3 regions of the Bacillus xiamenensis genome follow, and region 1 is predicted to be linked to each of the others. Evidence: predicted binding sites of a transcription regulator. Region 1 holds the regulator's gene; each other region holds the start of a gene.

What was found. Region 1 encodes CtsR, which represses protease genes until heat stress. Its sites were predicted from a motif close to ATGGTCAATAAAGGTCAAACA; they were not measured.
Region 2: the regulator CtsR is predicted to act here: its motif matches at 2,335-2,355, upstream of clpP (ATP-dependent Clp endopeptidase proteolytic subunit ClpP).
Region 3: the regulator CtsR is predicted to act here: its motif matches at 2,266-2,286, upstream of BK049_RS01745 (ATP-dependent Clp protease ATP-binding subunit).

The regions. Positions count from the first base shown of each region.
Region 1 covers NZ_CP017786.1:1,524,613-1,529,179, forward strand. Annotated here, with positions in the region: gene clpC (ATP-dependent protease ATP-binding subunit ClpC) at 1-469, opposite strand, end outside; gene mcsB (protein-arginine kinase McsB) at 466-1,557, opposite strand; gene mcsA (protein-arginine kinase activator protein McsA) at 1,562-2,119, opposite strand; gene BK049_RS07660 (CtsR family transcriptional regulator) at 2,134-2,598, opposite strand; rRNA gene rrf (5S ribosomal RNA) at 2,776-2,891, opposite strand; rRNA gene BK049_RS07670 (23S ribosomal RNA) at 2,952-4,567, opposite strand, start outside.
Region 2 covers NZ_CP017786.1:2,240,626-2,245,192, reverse strand. Annotated here, with positions in the region: gene BK049_RS11310 (macrolide family glycosyltransferase) at 1-482, opposite strand, end outside; gene BK049_RS19980 (hypothetical protein) at 648-776, opposite strand; gene BK049_RS11305 (DinB family protein) at 911-1,375, opposite strand; tRNA gene BK049_RS11300 (tRNA-Arg) at 1,676-1,751, opposite strand; gene BK049_RS11295 (TM2 domain-containing protein) at 1,870-2,178, opposite strand; gene clpP (ATP-dependent Clp endopeptidase proteolytic subunit ClpP) at 2,406-3,002, shown strand; partial or broken gene BK049_RS18905 (LOG family protein) at 3,054-3,251, opposite strand; partial or broken gene BK049_RS11285 (SulP family inorganic anion transporter) at 3,603-4,211, opposite strand.
Region 3 covers NZ_CP017786.1:354,107-358,673, forward strand. Annotated here, with positions in the region: gene queD (6-carboxytetrahydropterin synthase QueD) at 1-134, opposite strand, end outside; gene queC (7-cyano-7-deazaguanine synthase QueC) at 135-791, opposite strand; PreQ1 riboswitch class I at 951-995, opposite strand; gene BK049_RS01740 (YkvI family membrane protein) at 1,067-2,110, opposite strand; gene BK049_RS01745 (ATP-dependent Clp protease ATP-binding subunit) at 2,356-4,458, shown strand; gene BK049_RS01750 (hypothetical protein) at 4,490-4,567, shown strand, end outside.

The DNA of each region.
Region 1 (4,567 bases):
TATTAGATCCTGCCGCAGATGCACCCGTTTCATTGCTGCCAAGAAGCTGCAATACTTGCTGGCGTGCTTTATTTAAGCTCACTCCGAGGTTATTTAAGACACGGGCAGCTACACCCTCTCCCTCGCGAATAAGACCTAAAAGAATATGTTCTGTCCCTACATAGGAATGACCAAGCTTTCTTGCTTCATCCATAGAAAGCTCAGTGACCTTCTTCGCTCTAGGCGTATAATGAGGAATCGCTTGAGACACCTCTTGCCCTCTTCCAATCAAGCTCTCGACTTCTTTTTGGATTTTATCTGAAACAAGGCCCAGTGCTTCTAATGCTTTTGCGGCGATGCCCTCACCTTCACGTACAAGACCAAGTAAAATGTGCTCTGTTCCAATATTCTTATGGCCAAGGCGAATGGCTTCTTCTTGTGCAAGTGCTAATACCTTTTGAGCTCTTTCAGTGAATCTTCCAAACATCATATCGTTTCATCCTCCTGTCCATTCCTATGCATTTCTAGGCGCAGCCTTTCTCTAATAATGGCTGCTCGTTTTATATCTCTTTCATTTGGTTCCAAGGCTCCACCTGAATATTGCTGCAGGAAGCCAGGCTGTGTCAAAATCATGAGTTCATTCAGTATATTACTTGAAAGCCCCTTAATGATACCTAAATCTATTCCAAGCCGCACATCTGACAAACACTTCGCCGTTTCCTTGGATTCAATCATGCGGCAATTGGCCAAAATCCCCAAGGAACGGTACACTCTGTCCTCAAGTTCAATTTTAGACGTTTGATATAATGCTTTTCGTGCAGATCGCTCTTGCTCAATAAGCTGTGCCGTCACACTATTCAAATCATCGACAATATCTTCTTCTGATTGACCAAGTGTCATCTGATTTGAAATTTGAAAGATGTTCCCTATTGCTTCGCTACCCTCACCATAAATTCCTCTGACCACAAGACCTAATTGATTAATTGCAGGAATAATACGATTCATTTGTCTTGTCAGAGCCAATGCCGGCAGGTGCATCATGACTGAAGCCCTAATACCTGTACCTACATTGGTCGGACAGCTCGTTAAGTATCCTCGCTTCTCAGAAAACGCATAATCGACTTGCTCTTCAATCCAGTCGTCTATCTGATTAGCCACTTTTAGTGCATTAGCCAGCTGGAATCCTGGGAACAAGCATTGAATACGAATATGGTCTTCTTCATTCAGCATCACACTGATTTCTTCATTTTCTGAAAGCAAACAGCCGCCAAATCTTGATTCAGCTAAATGTGGGCTAATCAAATGCTTTTCAACAAGTACCCTCTTGGCCAAAGGCTGCGTTTCATTCATTCGAATCAGAACAAAATGTCCAATGTCCTTCACTTTCTGGCTCGCAAACTTTTGCTCGAATTGCTGGAGAACAGTTTCAGCCTCCTCCTGAGAAAACTGAGTTGGGAAACGAACATGCTCTAGATTGCGTGCCAGCCGAATACGACTGCTTAGAACAATGTCACTTTCTGGTCCTTTTTGTTTCATCCACTGACTTAATGCGTCTTGAATAAAATGTTGGAGCGACATGTCGTTATTCTCCCTCCCTCTGCTGAGATTGCTCATGCTCTAATGCACGAATTTGATCTCGAACTTCCGCTGCTTTTTCGAACTCTTCCTGTTCAATCAGCTGCTTTAGCTCTTGCTGCATTAACTCAAGTTTCCGGCGAACATGCAGACTGCCGGCAATCCGTTTAGGAATTTTTCCATTATGGACTGTATTTCCACTATGGACTTTTCGCAGAACAGGATTTAAATACTGATCAAATGTTCCATAACATTCTGAACAGCCAAAACGGCCTGTTTTTCTAAACTGCTGAAAGGTTAAGCCACACTTAGGACATTGATCCACTTCTCTCGCTTCTTGAAAAATAGATGATCCTTTATTAGCACTTGTGGTAAAGCTAGGATCAATATTCAACAAGCCCGATAATAAGTTGTGAATCGAGAAACCTTGGTTTCCACTCATAGCATATGAATCACTGTTTTCTTTTGCACATTGTTCACATATGTGCATTTCTTGTTTTTCTCCATTTATAACTTTCGTAAAGTGAAAAGTGGCTGGTCTCTCATTACATTCTTGACAAATCAATCTTTTCACCCGCTTTACTTTAATTTTAAAGCATTTAACATCGCTTTCATCATCCTAGCCCGCAGTTCATCTCGTTCAGGTAAATCAATGTGTAGAACAGAACGGTCCATGACACTAATCATCATCTTTGCTTCTCTTTCGGATAAAATGTTGTTTTCAACAAGACGCATGATGATATGATCAGATGCAGCCTGTGATAAACGATGACGTATTTGGGAAATGATGTTGTTCAATAAATCGATTTCATCATTCATTTTGACTTTAATGATTCGGATATAGCCACCGCCGCCACGCTTACTTTCGACGATATAACCTCTTTCGCTCGTAAAGCGTGTATTGATAACATAGTTAATTTGTGAAGGTACGCATTGAAACTTATCTGCAATCTCATTGCGTTTAATTTCTAATATTTCTCGACCATTCTGATCCAAGACTTCCTTCAAATACTGTTCGATGATATCAGAAATATTTTGTGCCACTCCGCCTCCTCCTCCATTGACTTTGACTATATTTGACTTTAATCTTACTATAAATTTTTTCGGTCGATTTTTCAAGATAATCGCTCAACTAACAATATTATTTCCACATTTATCTGGTGCCAAACCTTCCAAAAACACAAAAAAGACCAGTTCCAAACGGAACTGATCCTTAGAAAAGCTTGGCGGCGTCCTACTCTCACAGGGGGAAACCCCCAACTACCATCGGCGCTGAAGAGCTTAACTTCCGTGTTCGGTATGGGAACGGGTGTGACCTCTTCGCTATCGCCACCAAACCTGATGGAGAGAATGTTCTCTCAAAACTAGATAACAATGTTCATGCTTCACATTAAATATAGGTTAAGTCCTCGATCTATTAGTATCTGTCAGCTCCACGTGTCACCACGCTTCCACCTCAGACCTATCAACCTGATCATCTTTCAGGGATCTTACTTCCTTGCGGAATGGGAAATCTCATCTTGAGGGGGGCTTCATGCTTAGATGCTTTCAGCACTTATCCCTTCCGCACATAGCTACCCAGCGATGCCCTTGGCAGAACAACTGGTACACCAGCGGTGCGTCCATCCCGGTCCTCTCGTACTAAGGACAGCTCCTCTCAAATTTCCTGCGCCCGCGACGGATAGGGACCGAACTGTCTCACGACGTTCTGAACCCAGCTCGCGTACCGCTTTAATGGGCGAACAGCCCAACCCTTGGGACCGACTACAGCCCCAGGATGCGATGAGCCGACATCGAGGTGCCAAACCTCCCCGTCGATGTGGACTCTTGGGGGAGATAAGCCTGTTATCCCCGGGGTAGCTTTTATCCGTTGAGCGATGGCCCTTCCATGCGGAACCACCGGATCACTAAGCCCGACTTTCGTCCCTGCTCGACTTGTAGGTCTCGCAGTCAAGCTCCCTTGTGCCTTTACACTCTGCGAATGATTTCCAACCATTCTGAGGGAACCTTTGGGCGCCTCCGTTACATTTTAGGAGGCGACCGCCCCAGTCAAACTGCCCACCTGACACTGTCTCCCTGCCCGATAAGGGCAGCGGGTTAGAAGGTCAATACAGCCAGGGTAGTATCCCACCGATGCCTCCACCGAAGCTAGCGCTCCGGTTTCCAAGGCTCCTACCTATCCTGTACAAGCTGTACCAACATTCAATATCAGGCTGCAGTAAAGCTCCACGGGGTCTTTCCGTCCTGTCGCGGGTAACCTGCATCTTCACAGGTACTATAATTTCACCGAGTCTCTCGTTGAGACAGTGCCCAGATCGTTGCGCCTTTCGTGCGGGTCGGAACTTACCCGACAAGGAATTTCGCTACCTTAGGACCGTTATAGTTACGGCCGCCGTTTACTGGGGCTTCAATTCGCACCTTCGCTTACGCTAAGCGCTCCTCTTAACCTTCCAGCACCGGGCAGGCGTCAGCCCCTATACTTCGCCTTACGGCTTCGCAGAGACCTGTGTTTTTGCTAAACAGTCGCCTGGGCCTATTCACTGCGGCTTCTCGGGGCTTTAACACCCTAAGAAGCACCCCTTCTCCCGAAGTTACGGGGTCATTTTGCCGAGTTCCTTAACGAGAGTTCTCTCGATCACCTTAGGATTCTCTCCTCGCCTACCTGTGTCGGTTTGCGGTACGGGCACCTCTCACCTCGCTAGAGGCTTTTCTTGGCAGTGTGGAATCAGGAACTTCGCTACTAAATTTCGCTCGCCATCACAGCTCAGCCTTCACGGGAAACGGATTTGCCTATTTCCCAGCCTAACTGCTTGGACGCGGATATCCATTACCGCGCTTACCCTATCCTCCTGCGTCCCCCCATTGCTCAAATGGTGAGGAGGTGGTACAGGAATATCAACCTGTTGTCCATCGCCTACGCCTTTCGGCCTCGGCTTAGGTCCCGACTAACCCTGAGCGGACGAGCCTTCCTCAGGAAACCTTAGGCATTCGGTGGACGGGATTCTCACCCGTC
Region 2 (4,567 bases), 720 kb from region 1:
TTGGGCTGTACTTTAAAACGATCCTTTATTTGTTCTAGTAAATGCGCAGCCTTCTCATCCTTGCGATAAAGAGGTGTGTCAAAATGCGCCTCTTGCAGCACAAAAGATGGATTCGATCCGATACCAGGAATGTGCAAGTAATCTCGCACCAGTTCGCCTGCTCCAAACATATCAAAATAGACCAAATCAAATGTATGCTGCTGAGAAAGTGTATCCACCACTTCTAGAATATCTAATGACGTTTGCAGCATGGCATGGAAAAATGGCTGCATGGACTCCAAATCGCCTTCATTCACACTCAATGTCCGAATATAATCTGGATGGATATGTACGTGAGCGCCTAAGCGTTTGATTCGTTCCTGATAATGTACAGTTGTCACCACATGCACTTCATCTCCTCGATCCGCCAATGCTTTTATGATTCCTAACATTGGGTTCACATGTCCTTCAGCTGGGAACGTAATTATTAAAATCTTCGCCACCAGAATCCCCTCCTCATTGTCAATTCCCTTCCATGTTAATCATATACAGTCAGCTGGCTCAACAAATACGCGTGAAAAGGGAGGCAATGAGTCTTAGGGCCAATATTTTAAGCGGATCGCAGAAAAAAGACAAAGCCTCCTGTTACATGCTTTGTCTTTTTTCTATTATTTTTTGAGCAGCATTTGTTTAAACACCGCGGACTGTTTTTCAATTGAAGTCGGATCAGCATAGATAAATTCATTGATTGAATAGTACAGAACATGTCCTTGTTGCACTGCTTTGTTTTTTTCCATAAAACCCCTCTCCTTATGGAGAAGGCTGTGAGAAACACTTGTTCTATCGGGAAATAGATCAAGCATAAGCTCGTAGAACGTATAATAGACATGACTTAAAAAAACACGATGAATGTTATTTGAATTGAGGACAGTTATTCAAACATTAAAATTTTAGGGTCTTTATCGTAACAGTGAACAAGCATAGCGTGTAATTGCCCCCTATGATGATAAACGTGTGCTAATATCTCTAACAACCATTCATACCTTGTATATGTCACATCCCAATATGAGGTGGTACGGGATAGTAGTTCTTTGTCTGATAAATTCATATAATTATTTTTTAATGAATGAAAGTTGGTAATTAAGCCATTTTCTATTGATTCTAAATCTTTGTATGATACATTAGAATAAAATTTTTCCATCTCTTCTTGGGTAGCCTCATTAGAAATACGCCAGTCAGCTTCACAAATGATAGCAATGTGTTCCAACAATTCTCCGATAGACTGCTTATGAGATGTTGGTCTTTTTTGCAGATCATCTTCTTCTAATTTACTTATTATTTTTATTAATGTTTTAACAGCTACTTCAATTTGATGTAAAACACTTTCACAATTCATTAGTCCCTCCTTATGAAAAAATTCTTCCCTGCTAGTAGAACAATAAAAAAGCTTCAATGTGCAATGATTTTATACTCATTCAATACATTATATCTTTTGTGTTGCTTACTTTTAAATATAGCGTCTTTCTTTCAGGCTAGTAAAACAATAATCTCTGTTTACTACTAAGTGGCCGTACATCATTCACAACATATTCTGAAGAACAGGTGAAGTTCCTCTCAAATCACTCACAAAAAAAGCTGAAAACCCTTTAGAATAAGGATTTTCAGCTTTTTTTAAATGATAAATCGAATCTATAGACGCGCTCGGAGGGATTCGAACCCCCGGCAGACGTGGTACCGGAAACCACCGCTCTATCCAACTGAGCTACGAGCGCACGATATGTTTTTTGAACGTCAGCATATCAAATTATAAGGGAAATGATGCAAGAAAGCAATGATATTCTGACAGCATCAAAAAAGAAGCCTGCACCGAAAAGATGCAGACATGTCTTCTTATGCCATTTTCACAGATGCAATAATTTTTCGTTCCATGTTTTCATTTACTTCATCAACTGTTTTCACAAGACAGATGATACCATCAATAAACGGCCAAATGAACAGTGTTAACCATCCTAAAAGAAGCATGGTCACTGCATACCCTTTTTTCTCATCTAGGTAAAAACGATGAATAGCAAACGCTCCAAAGAACCACCACAAAAGAAATACAACTAATTTCGACTTTTTCTTGGTTTGCAGTTCAGTTGAGACAACAATACGTTGCTGATCAGTCAAACCACTTTTTTCTAAAAGCAAATTATCCACTCTGTTTCCTTCTTTCTGACTACAAATAATTATTCCATAGGTAATTTTACCTCACAACAGAAAGTTTTTCCATATTTTTTTAAAACTTTTCCATGGTTTAAGAAATTTAATTTTGGGAAAAATAACATGTGGCTGTCGAATTTTTTGATTGCATTTTGTTTGACCTTTATTGACCAAAAATGTATCATTGAATTACATACTTACCTAAAAGGTGAAGGAGGAACATTATGAATTTAATACCTACAGTCATTGAGCAAACAAATCGTGGGGAAAGAGCCTACGACATTTATTCTCGTCTTTTAAAAGACCGTATTATCATGCTTGGTTCTGCAATCGATGACAATGTTGCCAACTCCATCGTGTCACAGCTTCTTTTCTTAGAAGCCGAAGATCCAGAAAAAGATATTTCTATCTACATTAACAGCCCTGGAGGTTCGATCACAGCTGGTATGGCCATTTACGATACGATGCAATTTATTAAGCCAAAGGTATCAACTATTTGTATTGGGATGGCTGCATCAATGGGTGCGTTCCTGCTTGCTGCTGGTGAAAAAGGTAAGCGTTATGCCCTTCCAAATAGTGAAGTGATGATTCACCAACCACTAGGCGGTGCCCAAGGTCAAGCAACAGAAATTGAAATTGCGGCAAAACGAATCCTTTCTTTACGCGATAAACTGAACCAAGTACTTTCTGAACGTACTGGTCAGCCAATTGAAGTGATTGAGCGCGATACAGATCGTGACAACTTCAAAACAGCGGAAGAAGCTCTTGAATACGGACTCATTGACAAAGTCTTGACCCGTAATACAGACGAACAAAAATAATGACAACACAAACCGTCTGCTCTTTGAACAGACGGTTTTTTGTTGTTCAAATACGTTAAGACAGCTCTGTCCATTTCTGCTGAAGAGCAATACCTCATCCGCAATGGCTCCCATTCATCCAATTCGTGAGCCGCCGTATACAAGATGGATTCCTTGCTTTGCCATATAAGTCCCCAGCTCGACAGCTTTTTGTTTGTAGATGTCATTCACACCTAGATTCGACCCAGCAAACACACAAATCGTTTTCATCAAAACAGCTCCATCTCTCTATGATTTCTTCACCCACTCATTCTCCTATACTTGATTGTAAAGAAACAGCCGTTCCGTCTATATATAGTGTAAAACCAAAAGGTGAACACCATATAAGGAGATGTATAAAGAGCATGCAAACAACTGAGGCTGACCTCTATGATGTCTCATTAGAAGAAGTCTTCTCCTCCCATCAGCAGAAACTCACTCAGCGGTTTTCTCGTGAGACAGAGCAGGCAAAAAGCACGTGACTTGTCGGTCACGTGCTTTTTTCATCGTCTCATAGATGCTGTGGTAAGATATCATCCGTTCGTTCAAAAATAGAAACGGCAGCCACATTAGAAAGAGAGACCGATCAGCAAGGTTCAACGCCACAAACATCAAAATCGGTGCCATGGCAGCAAGCGGAATCATGGATGCATATGGTGCAAATAACATTAAGATCAGCAAGACGACGATGCCATGCACGACACCTGAAATCGGACTTGCTCCGCCATTTTTGATGTTCGTTGCCGTTCGGGCAATCGCCCCAGTTGCTGGAATCCCTCCGAAAAGCGGTGCTGCCATATTGGCAATTCCTTGACCGACGAGTTCCTTATTGCTGTCATGTTTAGAACCTTTCATATTGTCAGCAACCATCGCAGACAAGATCGACTCCACTCCGCCTAAAAGCGCAATGACAATAGCCGGCGGCAAGAGGTCCATCATTTTTTCAATCGTTAGTTCAGGAAAAGCGAAGCTTGGCAACTGACGAGGAATTTCGCCATATGCAGAGCCAAGGGTTACAACTTGTCCTTGGAAAAAGAGAACGGCTACAAATGTTGAAGCTAATAGTCCTAATAGAGCACCAGGTATTTTGGGAATATATTTTTGTGCCGCCAAAATCACGATAAGCCCGATGACGGATGTGATGATGGCAAGACGATTTGTGGTCCCGAGATGAACCACGATTTCTCTCATAATGAGAAAACGATGAGAGAAAATGTAAGCATTTTCTCTATTTTGACCTTTATACCGCTTCAGCACAGGCGATATGCGGCTTTTGCTTTCAAACGATAGCTCTCATCTCACCAAAAGACGATGAAAAGGTTTAGTAGAAAATGGCCATCCCGTTTAATACACTTCAAATATAATAAATTTTCTACCAAAAACTCTCGATCTATTTTCCGGTTTGTCAAATTATCTCTCGAAACATCTGCCATTTTTCTATGACACATCTACTAATCACTCATTTTTCTACATCATAAAAAGACATCAGTTGGCCGAGGAATTTACTCTTTCACTAAAAAAACGTCTTCTTTCCCGTTATTTCAGTA
Region 3 (4,567 bases), 1.2 Mb from region 1:
TACGTATGACCATGTACGCGGCTGCATGCACCAGCCTCTTCTCTTGGAATGAAATGGGCTGCCGATAGATGCATATCTTTATTCAATTCAAATGAAAATGGGTGATCTGTCTGTGGATAGATTTCAGAAAGCATTTAGTTTGCCTCCTTCATTTTCATATAAGTATCATAGCCATTTTTCCGAAGCTTACATGCAGGACATTCCCCGCAGCCGTCAGAAATGATGCCATTATAGCAAGTGAGCGTTTCATTTTTCACAAAGTCTAGCGCATTCAGATCATCTGCCAGCTTCCACGTTTCTGCTTTATTGAGCCACATGAGCGGCGTATGAATCACAAATGGTTTTTCCATTGCCAAATTCACCGTAACGTTGCAAGATTTCACAAACTCATCTCGGCAATCCGGGTAACCACTAAAGTCTGTCTCACACACACCTGTGATAATATGTCTTGCTCCGATTTGATACGCAAGAATAGAAGCAAAGGATAAGAACACTAAGTTCCTCCCAGGAACAAATGTGGATGGCAGCTCGCCCTCTTTTTCCTCAATAGCAATGTCATCTCTTGTTAAAGCATTAGGTGCTAGCTGATTTAAAAGCGACATATCTAATAGATGATTTTTCACACCTAGCTTGTCAGCAATTCTTTTGGCGACATCAATTTCTTCTTGATGACGCTGATTATAATGAAAGGTTACTGTTTCAACCTCTTTAAATTGTTGAAGTGCCCATAATAAACATGTCGTACTGTCCTGTCCCCCGCTAAAGACAACGACCGCTTTTTCATTTCTCATTTTTTATTTTCCTCCTTTTACAGATGAGTACAATCGTACAAAGCTGCATCTGAAAGGCTCCTCACAACCCCTATTTTTCTCAAAAGAAAAGACACCTTTACATGTGTATGAGGTGTCCCAGCCATAAAAAATAAAAAATGCCACATCCAAGGATACGGCAAGTCCTTAGTTTTTTATAGAGGGTTTTGCTAGAACCTCTCCCGTCTTCACGGATTTTTGTTCAATTTTCACAGAGGATAGTGTACCACATATTTTTTATACAGGCTATCCCTTCTTTACTGATGAAAGGATGCAGGCATTTTTTTCAGGCAAAGAAAGAGGATGAAAAAGATGCTGACATAGCCGAAAATGGGGTAAACCGTTGAAATGAGTGTACCGTATCCAATTTTACTGATCACATAGCAGCAGATCAGAATAAGAGATATTGTATAGAGACTATTCATTCGGATATACACACTCACTTGTCTTTCGAGTCCATATAGATTCCCTATGACGGATGTAAAGACTTCGCCGAAGATCACAAATAAATAGATGAGATGTATGGAGTTTGCTACTTGATACACCACCTGAGCCATTGGAATATCATACGCCTCCAGCATATCTAATGAAGAAAGGGATAAAAAGCAGGCAATGAGAATGAGTGTCAGCATGCTGCCGCCAAGCACCGCTCCCTTTTTAATCACAGCCTCTGACGTCATTTCATTTGCAACCGGCACTAATACGGCTTGAGACAGCGCTAAATTAAAAGCGCCGTATGAAATTGCAGACAGCACCCATTCGCCCTCTCCCATTTGCAGCGCAAGAACGTGACTTTCGACGCTAGTAAACACAAATGAATCAAAAAACACAATGAATGAAAAGAAAATAAGCATCGGGACGACGAGAACGTTGACACCAAATACCCCTTTTGACCCTTTAAAAAGGACAATGACGCTCAGTATAATCGTTAAGAAAACACCATATTCCTTCGATATGCCAAGCTGTTCTTCAAAAATAGCGCCTGCACCAGAAATCATCACTGAGGTCACACCCAGTAAAATAAAAAACATGACGACATTTATATATCGACTCGCTGCTGCTCCAAATAAAAAGCGATTCATATCTTGATAAGATGAAGCTTTCATTCGTTTCGAGATGAGCATCATTTTTGCGCCAAGGCCAGTAAAAATAGCGCCGCTAATCAAAATACCAATTAGTCCAATCCAGCCAAAACGAACAAAAAATTCAACGATTTCTTTTCCTGTCGCAAACCCAGCTCCAACCACTGTTCCCACATATACAAAGGCAAGCTGAAAAGCGGATTCATTTGAACGTTTCATTTGACCCCTCCGCACCCACACTTTCGATTGTCTCTTTTTTATCCTATGAGACAAGTTCCTTGAAAAGAAGGACAAACCATGATTAAATGCAAAAAAGGATTTTTTATCAAACTTTGAGCAAAACAGTTGAAAGTCAAAATAGGTCAGAGTATACTATAGTCAAAGATGGTCAAACAACGGACCATTTTATTTAACTTTCATTGGTCAAATAAAGTCAAACTTTATTTTTAAGGAGGTCATGGCAAATGCGTTGTCAACAATGTCAAGTAAATGAGGCGACTATTCGCCTGAATATGCAAGTGAATTCGTCCCGCAGCCAAATGGTTTTATGTGAGGACTGCTACACCTCTTTGATGGAGCAGTCAAAAATGAAAATGGGACCTAGCCTGTTCGGAGGACATTCATTCTTTTCTCAGCCAACAGGACATGCCCCAATCGGGGAGCAGCCTAAACAAAAAGGCTTACTCGATGAACTTGGCCAAAACTTAACTGATGGCGCAAATGCTGGCCTGATTGATCCAGTCATTGGCCGTGATGAAGAAGTCGCAAGAGTCATTGAGATTTTAAATAGAAGAAATAAAAACAATCCTGTCCTCATTGGTGAACCTGGTGTTGGTAAAACAGCTATTGCCGAAGGACTTGCACTAAAAATTGCAAGTGGCGATGTACCAAATAAATTAAAGAACAAACAAATCTATTTATTAGATGTCTCCTCACTTGTGGCGAACACAGGTGTACGCGGACAATTTGAGGAACGAATGAAGCAATTAATCAACGAATTGAAAAGCCGTAAAAATGTCATCTTATTCGTAGATGAAATCCATCTTCTTGTAGGCGCAGGGTCTGCAGAAGGATCAATGGATGCCGGAAATATTTTAAAACCAGCCCTTGCACGAGGCGAGCTGCAGCTAGTCGGTGCGACTACATTAAAAGAGTATCGTCAAATTGAAAAAGATGCCGCACTTGAACGACGCTTCCAGCCAGTCATGGTTCATGAGCCAACACAAGATGAAGCGATTGAGATATTAAAAGGCATTCAAGATAAGTATGAGGCCTATCATGGCGTCACTTATTCTGACGAAGCCATTAAGGCATGCGTTCAGTTATCTTCGCGGTATATTCAAGACCGCCACTTGCCAGATAAAGCCATTGATTTAATGGATGAAGCGGGTTCAAAAGCGAACCTCTCTCTTGATGCAGCAAGTGAAGATGAATTAACAAACCGTCTTGCCCAAATTGCCGCTGAAAAACAAGCTGCTTTAAAAGAAGAACAATATGAAAAGGCAGCGAAGCTCAGGGATGAAGAAGAAGCGATAGAAGCGAGACTTCAAAACAAATCAGATGACAAAAAGCATGTCGTCACAGCTGAGGATATCCAGTCCATTGTAGAACAAAAAACAGGAATCCCGGTTGGCAAACTGCAAGCAGACGAACAAACAAAAATGAAAGAAATCGACGTCCGCTTAAAAGCACGAGTCATTGGTCAGGAACATGCGGTTGAAAAAGTAGCAAAAGCCGTCAAAAGAAGTAGAGCCGGTTTAAAATCGAAACATAGACCAACAGGCTCCTTCCTTTTCGTTGGACCGACAGGCGTCGGTAAAACCGAATTGTCCAAAACATTAGCGGAAGAATTATTTGGCTCAAAAGACGCGATCATTCGTTTGGACATGAGTGAATATATGGAGAAACACTCTGTATCCAAAATCATCGGTTCTCCTCCTGGATACGTTGGTCATGACGAAGCAGGACAACTGACTGAAAAGGTTCGCAGAAAACCATATAGCATCATTTTGCTCGATGAAATCGAAAAAGCGCACCCTGATGTCCAGCACATGTTCCTTCAAATCATGGAGGATGGCCGTCTAACAGACAGCCAGGGCAGAACAGTCAGCTTTAAAGACACAGTCATCATCATGACAAGTAACGCAGGCAGCACAGATAAAACGGTGAAAGTCGGCTTCCAGTCTGACAAGGAAGAAGCCATTGAGGAACAATCACTGATTGATTCACTCAGCGCCTATTTCAAACCTGAGTTCTTGAACCGTTTTGACAGCATCATTCAGTTTAACTCATTAGACAAAGACGATTTAGTTAAAATTGTTGATCTTTTGCTTCAAGAACTAGCTGAGCAGCTAAAAGAACAAAATCTAACAGTTCACGTCACAAACGAAGCGAAAGAAAAAATCGCAGAGCTTGGATACCACCCTGCATTTGGTGCTCGTCCATTACGGAGAACGATTCAAGAGCATGTCGAAGATCAAATGACGGACATCTTACTTGAAGAAGAACATCTTTCTGGATTTACAGTCGATGTTGAACATGACGAAATTGTTGTGAGAAAGGGATAAGTACACCCTAAGAAGGAGGAGCAGCTCCATCATGGTGCAGTGGCTAAATTCCACCTGCATGCTGACGCTCCTCCGCCTCTTTTCCTTTACGATAAAAGAAAAAGAGGTG